One region of the Cellulomonas sp. P2_B4 genome, then DNA from elsewhere that is predicted to be linked to it. Evidence: predicted binding sites of a transcription regulator. Region 1 holds the regulator's gene; the other holds the start of a gene.

Region 1 (3,637 bases):
GCGACGACCAGCTGCCCACCCTCGTCTCGCAGTTCATCGCCGACGAGGCCACGTGCCTGTTCGGGACGCTGTCGCTGTGGCAGGGCGTCGACGTCCCCGGCAGCACCTGCACGCTCGTGATCATCGACCGCATCCCCTTCCCGCGGCCCGACGACCCCGTGCAGTCCGCCCGGTCCGACGCGGTCGAGAAGGCCGGCGGGAACGGGTTCCTCGCCGTCTCCGCGACGCACGCCGCCCTGCTGCTCGCCCAGGGCGCCGGTCGGCTGATCCGGACCAGCAGCGACCGGGGTGTGGTGGCCGTGCTCGACCCGCGCCTGTCCACGGCCCGCTACGCACCGTTCCTGACCCGCTCGCTGCCCGACTTCTGGCGGACGACCGACCGCGCGACGGCCCTCGCCGCCCTGCGCCGCCTCACGGGCACGGGTTAGCCTCGAACTCGCAGACCACCCGTCGGCCCCATGACTTCCTCGAGAGGACGGCCCGTTCGTGACCGAGAGCCTGGACGTGGAAGACCTCGGACTGCGACCCTCCCGGTCCGCACGAGGCACCAAGCTGGCGATCGTGGGCGCAGGCGCGGTCGGCTCGACGATGGCGTACGCGGCCCTCCTGCGCGGGGCGGCGCGCACGGTCGCGCTCTACGACATCGACGCCGCCAAGGTGCAGGCGGAGGCGCTCGATCTCGGGCACGGCGTCCAGTTCATGCCCATGGCGCAGGTGATCGGTTCCGACGACATCGCGGTGTGCGCCGACGCCGACGTCGTGATGTTCACGGCGGGCGCCAAGCAGAAGCCGGGTCAGTCCAGGATCGAGCTCGCCGGAGCGACGATCGCCGTCGTGAAGGCCGTCCTACCCAAACTTGTACAAGTAGCGCCGAACGCGGTGTACGTCATGGTCACCAACCCGGTCGACGTGGTCACCTATGCCGCGCTGCAGGTCTCGGGTCTCTCGTCGACCCAGCTGTTCGGCTCCGGAACCGTGCTGGACTCCTCGCGACTGCGCTACCTCATCTCGCAGTACACCGGCGTCGCCGTGCAGAACGTGCACGCGTACATCGCCGGTGAGCACGGCGACAGCGAGCTCCCGCTGTGGGGCTCGGCCAGCATCGGCTCGGTGCCGCTGCTGGAGTGGCCGGGACAGGGCGGCCGAGGCCCGTTGACCCGGCAGGACCGGGAGGACATCACGCGCGAGGTCGTCGAGTCCGCCTACCGGATCATCGAGGGCAAGGGCGCGACGAACTACGCGATCGCGCTGGCGGGCTCGCGGATCATCGAGGCGATCCTCAAGGACGAGGGCCGGGTGCTGCCCGTGTCGTCGCTGCTCACCGACTACTACGGCATCGACGACGTCTGCCTGTCGGTGCCGGCGATCGTCGGGCACGACGGCGTGGGAGAACGGCTCCCGATCCCGTTGACGGACGACGAGCTGTGGGGCCTGCGCCGGTCGGCCGACGCCGTCCGGGAGGTCGCCCGGCAGTTCGGCTTCTGACCGCGAGTCAGCGGCGTCGCAGCGCGGCGATCAGCTCGTCCTTGCGCATCCGGGAGCGCCCGGGGATGTCGAGCTCCGCCGCGCGGTGCCTTAGCTCGTCGACGGACCAGTCGTCGTAGCTCGCGCCGCCGTCCCGCAGGGCGTCGAGGGCGGACAGGTCCTTGATCCGGGGGTCGGGGATCCTTCCGGGCATCAGCTGCTCCTCTCGTCCGACGTCGCGCCGGCTCCAGGATGGCCCGGAGCGCCGGATCCTGCCGGCCGCGGGTGCGCTCACGTGCGCACCCGCGGACGGATCAGAGGCTGCGCAGGACGCTGACGACGCGCCCGAGGATCGTCGACTCGTCGCCAGGGATCGGCTGGTACGCCGGGTTGTGCGGCATCAGCCAGACGTGGCCGTCGATCCGCTTGAGCGTCTTGACCGTGGCCTCGCCGTCGATCATGGCCGCCACGATCTCGCCCTGCTCCGCGACGGGCTGGCGCCGCACCACGACCCAGTCGCCGTCGCAGATCGCCGCGTCGATCATCGAGTCGCCGACGACCTTCAGCAGGAAGAGGTCGCCGTCTCCGACGAGCTGGCGGGGGAGCGGGAAGACGTCCTCCACGACCTGGTCGGCCAGGATCGGACCACCGGCGGCGATGCGGCCGACGACCGGGACGTAGGACGGAGCGGGCATCCGCTCGCCCTCGGCCTGGTCGGGGAACGCCTCGCGGGTGCCGTCCGGCGCGGTCCACGTGCCGACGCCGCGCGAGTCGTCCGCGTGCACGACCTCGATGGCGCGGGGCCGGTTGGGGTCGCGGCGCAGGTAGCCCTTGCGCTCGAGGGCGGTCAGCTGGTGCTTGACGCTCGACGGGCTGGTCAGCCCGACGGCCTCGCCGATCTCGCGCATGCTCGGGGGGTAGCCGCGGGACTCGACCGACGAACGGATGGTGTCGAGCACCAGGCGCTGACGGGCCGTCAGGCCGTCCGGGCCGGGCGCGCCGTCCGGGAGGGCGTGGATCGTCGCCAGGTCCGTGTCGACCTGGCCGGGCTGGGACGTGTCCCGTGAGTCCGTCACTGCGCTCCTCCTGTGTCGGGCGGTCGTGAGCTCCGCCTGTTTGCCGCTGCCGTGCTCTCGAGCCTCTGACCTGCGACGATGCTCGGTCCTCTGGCGATGAGTGAGGCCGTCCGGCGGTCGTGTCAGTGGCTCGTGGTCCGCTTGTCCTGCATCGCCAGCCTAGGGAACTCGAGCACGAAGATCAAACATCTGTTCGATCGTGTCTCGACAAGTGTCGGCGGATGCTGGTAGACATCGTACAGACGTACGACGAACACCTGTTCGACAAGGTCGGCGGAGGAGTTCCCCGGATTTCCGGTGGATCGCCACCGACGAAGGACCGCCGGGATCCACCCGGCCGAACGAGGACGAGGGACATCATGAGCACGATGGCGATGGCACCGGCGCTGCCGAAGGTCTCGGGACGCACCAGCTCTGCCCGCGCTGTCCGCCCGGTCCGCGCGGTCGACGACCGTGGGCTGTCGCACCTGTCCCTCACGGGGCGGGGCCGTGTCGTGCTCTGGCTCCTCGCGCTGGTGATCGTCGTCATGGCGGTCCTGGTGGCCGGCCGCGCCGTCGCAGACGGCCCGCAGCGCGCGCAGCAGGTCGAGAGCCACGTGGTGCAGCCAGGCGAGACGATGTGGCAGATCGCCAGCCAGATCGCCGATCCCGGCCAGGACGTGCGCGACGTCGTCTTCGAGCTGGTCCGCATGAACGAGCTTCCGGACGCCGGTCTGATGGCCGGTCAGGTGATCGTCGTCCCGCTCGACTGAGCCGTCGGACCGACCTGCTCGGCCGTCCCTGCTCATCGACCCGCTCCGCCGACCTGCTGGTCGATTGACGCGCCCCACTGACCTGCTCCACTGACCTGCTCCGCCGACCTGCTCCGCCGACCTGCTCCATCGACCTGCTCGTCTGAGCGGTGGGTGGTCGGGGAGCCGGGATCCTGGAGAGGTTTGTCAGGGGCCCGCGGGTCGGCTAGGTTAGCCTTACCTCACACGGTGGGCTGGGGGGCTCGCCTGGAGGTGCGGGGTGTGTGCGGCGCGAGCCGTGGGCACCGACCGCGGTACGCGCGGCGCCGAGGCGAGTCGGCCCGTGATCTGGGGACGGGGGCGTCC
Region 2 (3,637 bases), on a different contig from region 1:
ACCTAGCCGAAGAGCGTCCCCGCCGTGTGCGGGACGTCGAGGCCGAGATGCGTCCAGGCCGCGGGGAGCGCGACGCGGCCGCGGGGCGTCCGGCCGACCAGCCCCTCGCGCACGAGGAACGGTTCGGCGACCGTCTCGACCGTCTCGGGCTCCTCGCCGACCGCCACCGCGAGCGTGGTGAGCCCGACCGGTCCCCCGCCGAACCGCGTGCACAGCGCCGTGAGCACCGCGCGATCCAGGCGGTCCAGGCCGAGCTCGTCGACCTCGTAGACCTCGAGCGCCGACCTGGCGGCCGACAGGCTGAGCGTCCCGTCGCCGCGGATCTCCGCCCAGTCGCGGACCCGGCGCAGCAGCCGGTTCGAGATGCGAGGTGTCCCCCGCGACCGGGACGCGATCTCGGCGGCCGCCTCGTGCTCCAGCGGGACCCCGAGCAGCCCCGCCGACCTCAGGAGCACTCGCTCCAGCTCGTCGGTGGCGTAGAAGTCGAGGTGGCCGGTGAAGCCGAACCGGTCGCGCAGCGGTGCCGGCAGCAGGCCGGCCCGGGTCGTCGCACCGACGACCGTGAACGGCGGCAGCGCCAACGGGATCGCGCTCGCACCCGCGCCCTTGCCGACGATCACGTCGACGCGGAAGTCCTCCATCGCCACGTAGAGGAGCTCCTCGGCGGGACGCGCCAGGCGGTGGATCTCGTCGATGAAGAGGACCTCGCCCTCCTCCAGCGACGACAGGACCGCGGCGAGGTCGCCGGCGTGCTGGATGGCCGGCCCGCTCGTGACGCGCAGCGACGTGGCCAGCTCGGCGGCGATGATCATGGCGAGCGTGGTCTTGCCGAGCCCGGGCGGCCCGGACAGCAGGACGTGGTCGGGTGCCCGTCCCCGCGCCTTGGCGGCCTGGAGGACCAGGGACAGCTGGTCGCGCACCACGCGCTGGCCGACGAACTCGTCCAGGTTCCGCGGCCGCAGCGCCGCCTCGGCGGCACGCTCGATGTCGTCGGCCGCGGGGCGGACCAGCGACTCGGCCCCGAACCGCTCGGTGACCATCTCCTCGTCGTCGTCAGGCATGCCCACCGCCCAGCGTCCGCAGCGCGGCGCGCAGGACACCGGCGACCTCGTCCTCGCCGATGGGCCCCTCCGAGCCCTCGAGCACGGTCGAGACGGCGTCTCCTGCGGCGCGGGCGGTCCAGCCGAGCCCGACGAGCGCCTCCACGACCATGTCGCGACGGTCGCCCGGGACGGCCCGTGCCGGGGCCGCCGACGCCACGGGAGCCGGCACCCCGATCCGGTCCTTGAGCTCGAGCACGATCCGCTGGGCGCCCTTCAGGCCGATCCCGGGCACGCGCTGCAGCGCCTTGAAGTCCTCGTCGAGCACCGCGCGGCGAAGGCCGTCGGGCGTGTGCACCGCGAGCATGGCCAGGGCGAGCCGCGGCCCGACGCCGCTGACGGTCTGCACGATCTCGAAGACCTCGCGCTCGTCCGTGTCGGCGAACCCGAACAGCGTGAGCGCGTCCTCGCGCACGAGCAGCGAGGTGGCGAGCTGCGCCGACGAGCCGACCCGCAGGCCGGCGAGCGTGGCGGGCGTCGCGTGCACCAGGAGACCCACGCCGCCGACCTCGACGACGGCCGCGTCAAGCCGTACCGCCTGCACCGTGCCGTGGACCGAGGCGATCACCGGGCACCTCCCTCACGAACGACGTTGCGCATGCGCACATGCTGGCACACGCAGACGAACAGGTGTACGAGTGACACGCGACGCGCGCACGCGTCGGCCCACGGGTGGTCGGGCGACGGCACCCTCAGCCGCGTCGTCGCGCCGCCTGCTCCGCGGACGCCCACGCGCGCTGCGCCGCGGTCATGGAACCGGGAGCACGCTGCGGCGTCCCGAGGGCGCCGGCGGGCCTCCAGATGTGGCAGACGGCCAGTGCGAGCGCGTCGGCGGCGTCGGCGGGACGCGGGAGCTCCTCCAGGTGCAGGAGGCGCTGGACCATCGTCTGCACCTGCGCCTTGTCCGCGCGGCCGTTGCCGGTGACGGCGGCCTTGACCTCGCTCGGCGTGTGCAGCGCGACCGGGATCCGACGACGCGCCGCGGCGACCATCGCGATGCCCGCGACCTGCGCGGTCCCCATCACCGTGCGCAGGTTCTGCTGGGCGAACACGCGCTCCACGGCGACCGCGTCCGGGGCGTGCTCCTCGAGCCACTCCTCGATCTGCTTCTCGATGTGCAGCAGCCTCTGGTCCACGTCCCACAGGGCGTCCGACGTCGCGACACCCACCGCGACCATGGCGAGGCGCCGCCCCGGCAGACCGTCGACCACGCCGAGGCCGCACCGGGTCAGGCCAGGGTCGACTCCGAGGACGCGCACGCCGTCATGGTCGCAGCCGACCCGACCGGTTCCCGGGAGGCAGCGCCGACGCGAGAGGGACCCGGCCGACCGAGCGGCGGGGTCCCTCTCCAGGCGATGGCGCGGGACTCAGTCGTTCGGACTGAGCCTGCGCTCCGCTGCGGGCGGGTGCGCTGGCGCGCCCCCACCAGCACTGCTCTCCGTCTCAGTCGTCGTTCTCGAGCTCCGCCATGACCTCGTCGGAGGCGTCGAAGTTCGCGTAGACGTTCTGCACGTCGTCGGAGTCCTCGAGTGCGTCGATGAGGCGCAGGATCTTGCGCGCACCCTCGGCGTCGACCTCGATCTGCGTGGCCGGCCAGAACACCACATCGGCGGAGTCGTACTCGATCCCGGCGTTCTGCAGCGCGGTGCGTACCGGGACCAGGTCGGTGGCCTCGGAGAGGACCTCGAACGCCTCGCCGAGGTCGTTGACCTCCTCGCCGCCCGCGTCCAGGACGGCCTCCACGACCGAGTCCTCGTCCGTGCCCTCCTTGGGGACGATGACGACGCCCTTGCGGGAGAAGAGGTAGGAGACCGAGCCCGGGTCAGCCATCTGGCCGCCGTTGCGCGTGAACGCGACGCGGACGTCGGACGCGGCACGGTTGCGGTTGTCGGTGAGGCACTCGACCAGCACGGCGATGCCACCGGCGCCGTAGCCCTCGTACATGATCGTCGTGTAGTCGGCGCCACCGGCCTCCTGGCCGGAGCCGCGCTTCACCGCGCGGTTGATGTTGTCGATCGGGACCGACGACTTCTTGGCCTTCTGGACCGCGTCGAACAAGGTCGGGTTGCCGGCGAGGTCACCGCCGCCGGTGCGCGCGGCCACCTCGATGTTCTTGATCAGCTTGGCGAAGAGCTTGCTCCGCTTGGCGTCGACCACGGCCTTCTTGTGCTTGGTGGTGGCCCACTTGGAGTGACCCGACATCGCTTCAGCTACCTCTTCTCGTCCTGCTTCTCGTCCCGCGCGACCTCGACCCCGGCTGCAGCGCCGAGCCTCACAGGGTGTCGCGGACGATCTCTACGAACAGTTGGTGCACCCGGGTGTCCCCGGTGACCTCCGGATGGAACGAGGTCACGAGCAACGGGCCCTGGCGGACGGCCACGATCCTACCGGCGGCCGGGCCCGACTCCACTCGCGCGAGCACGGTGGCCGCAGGGCCGACCTCCTCGACCCACGGTGCCCGGATGAAGACGCCGTGCACGGGTCGGACATCAGTGCCGTCGATCCCCCTGATCTCCAGGTCCGTCTCGAACGACTCG

Evidence for each region. The regulator LexA, encoded in region 1, represses DNA repair genes until DNA is damaged. The targets are predictions, from matches to a motif close to TCGAACANNTGTTCGA.
Region 2: the regulator LexA is predicted to act here: its motif matches at 1,723-1,738, upstream of ruvA (Holliday junction branch migration protein RuvA).

What each region holds. Positions count from the first base shown of each region.
Region 1 is NZ_JBFUDI010000012.1:59,948-63,584, reverse strand. Features, by position in the region: gene AC1DZC_RS17520 (ATP-dependent DNA helicase) at 1-428, shown strand, start outside; gene AC1DZC_RS17515 (L-lactate dehydrogenase) at 487-1,485, shown strand; gene AC1DZC_RS17510 (Rho termination factor N-terminal domain-containing protein) at 1,493-1,678, opposite strand; gene lexA (transcriptional repressor LexA) at 1,779-2,540, opposite strand; gene AC1DZC_RS17500 (LysM peptidoglycan-binding domain-containing protein) at 2,900-3,292, shown strand.
Region 2 is NZ_JBFUDI010000003.1:44,107-47,743, forward strand. Features, by position in the region: gene ruvB (Holliday junction branch migration DNA helicase RuvB) at 3-1,061, opposite strand; gene ruvA (Holliday junction branch migration protein RuvA) at 1,054-1,668, opposite strand; gene ruvC (crossover junction endodeoxyribonuclease RuvC) at 1,793-2,359, opposite strand; gene AC1DZC_RS05135 (YebC/PmpR family DNA-binding transcriptional regulator) at 2,544-3,302, opposite strand; gene pdxT (pyridoxal 5'-phosphate synthase glutaminase subunit PdxT) at 3,373-3,637, opposite strand, start outside.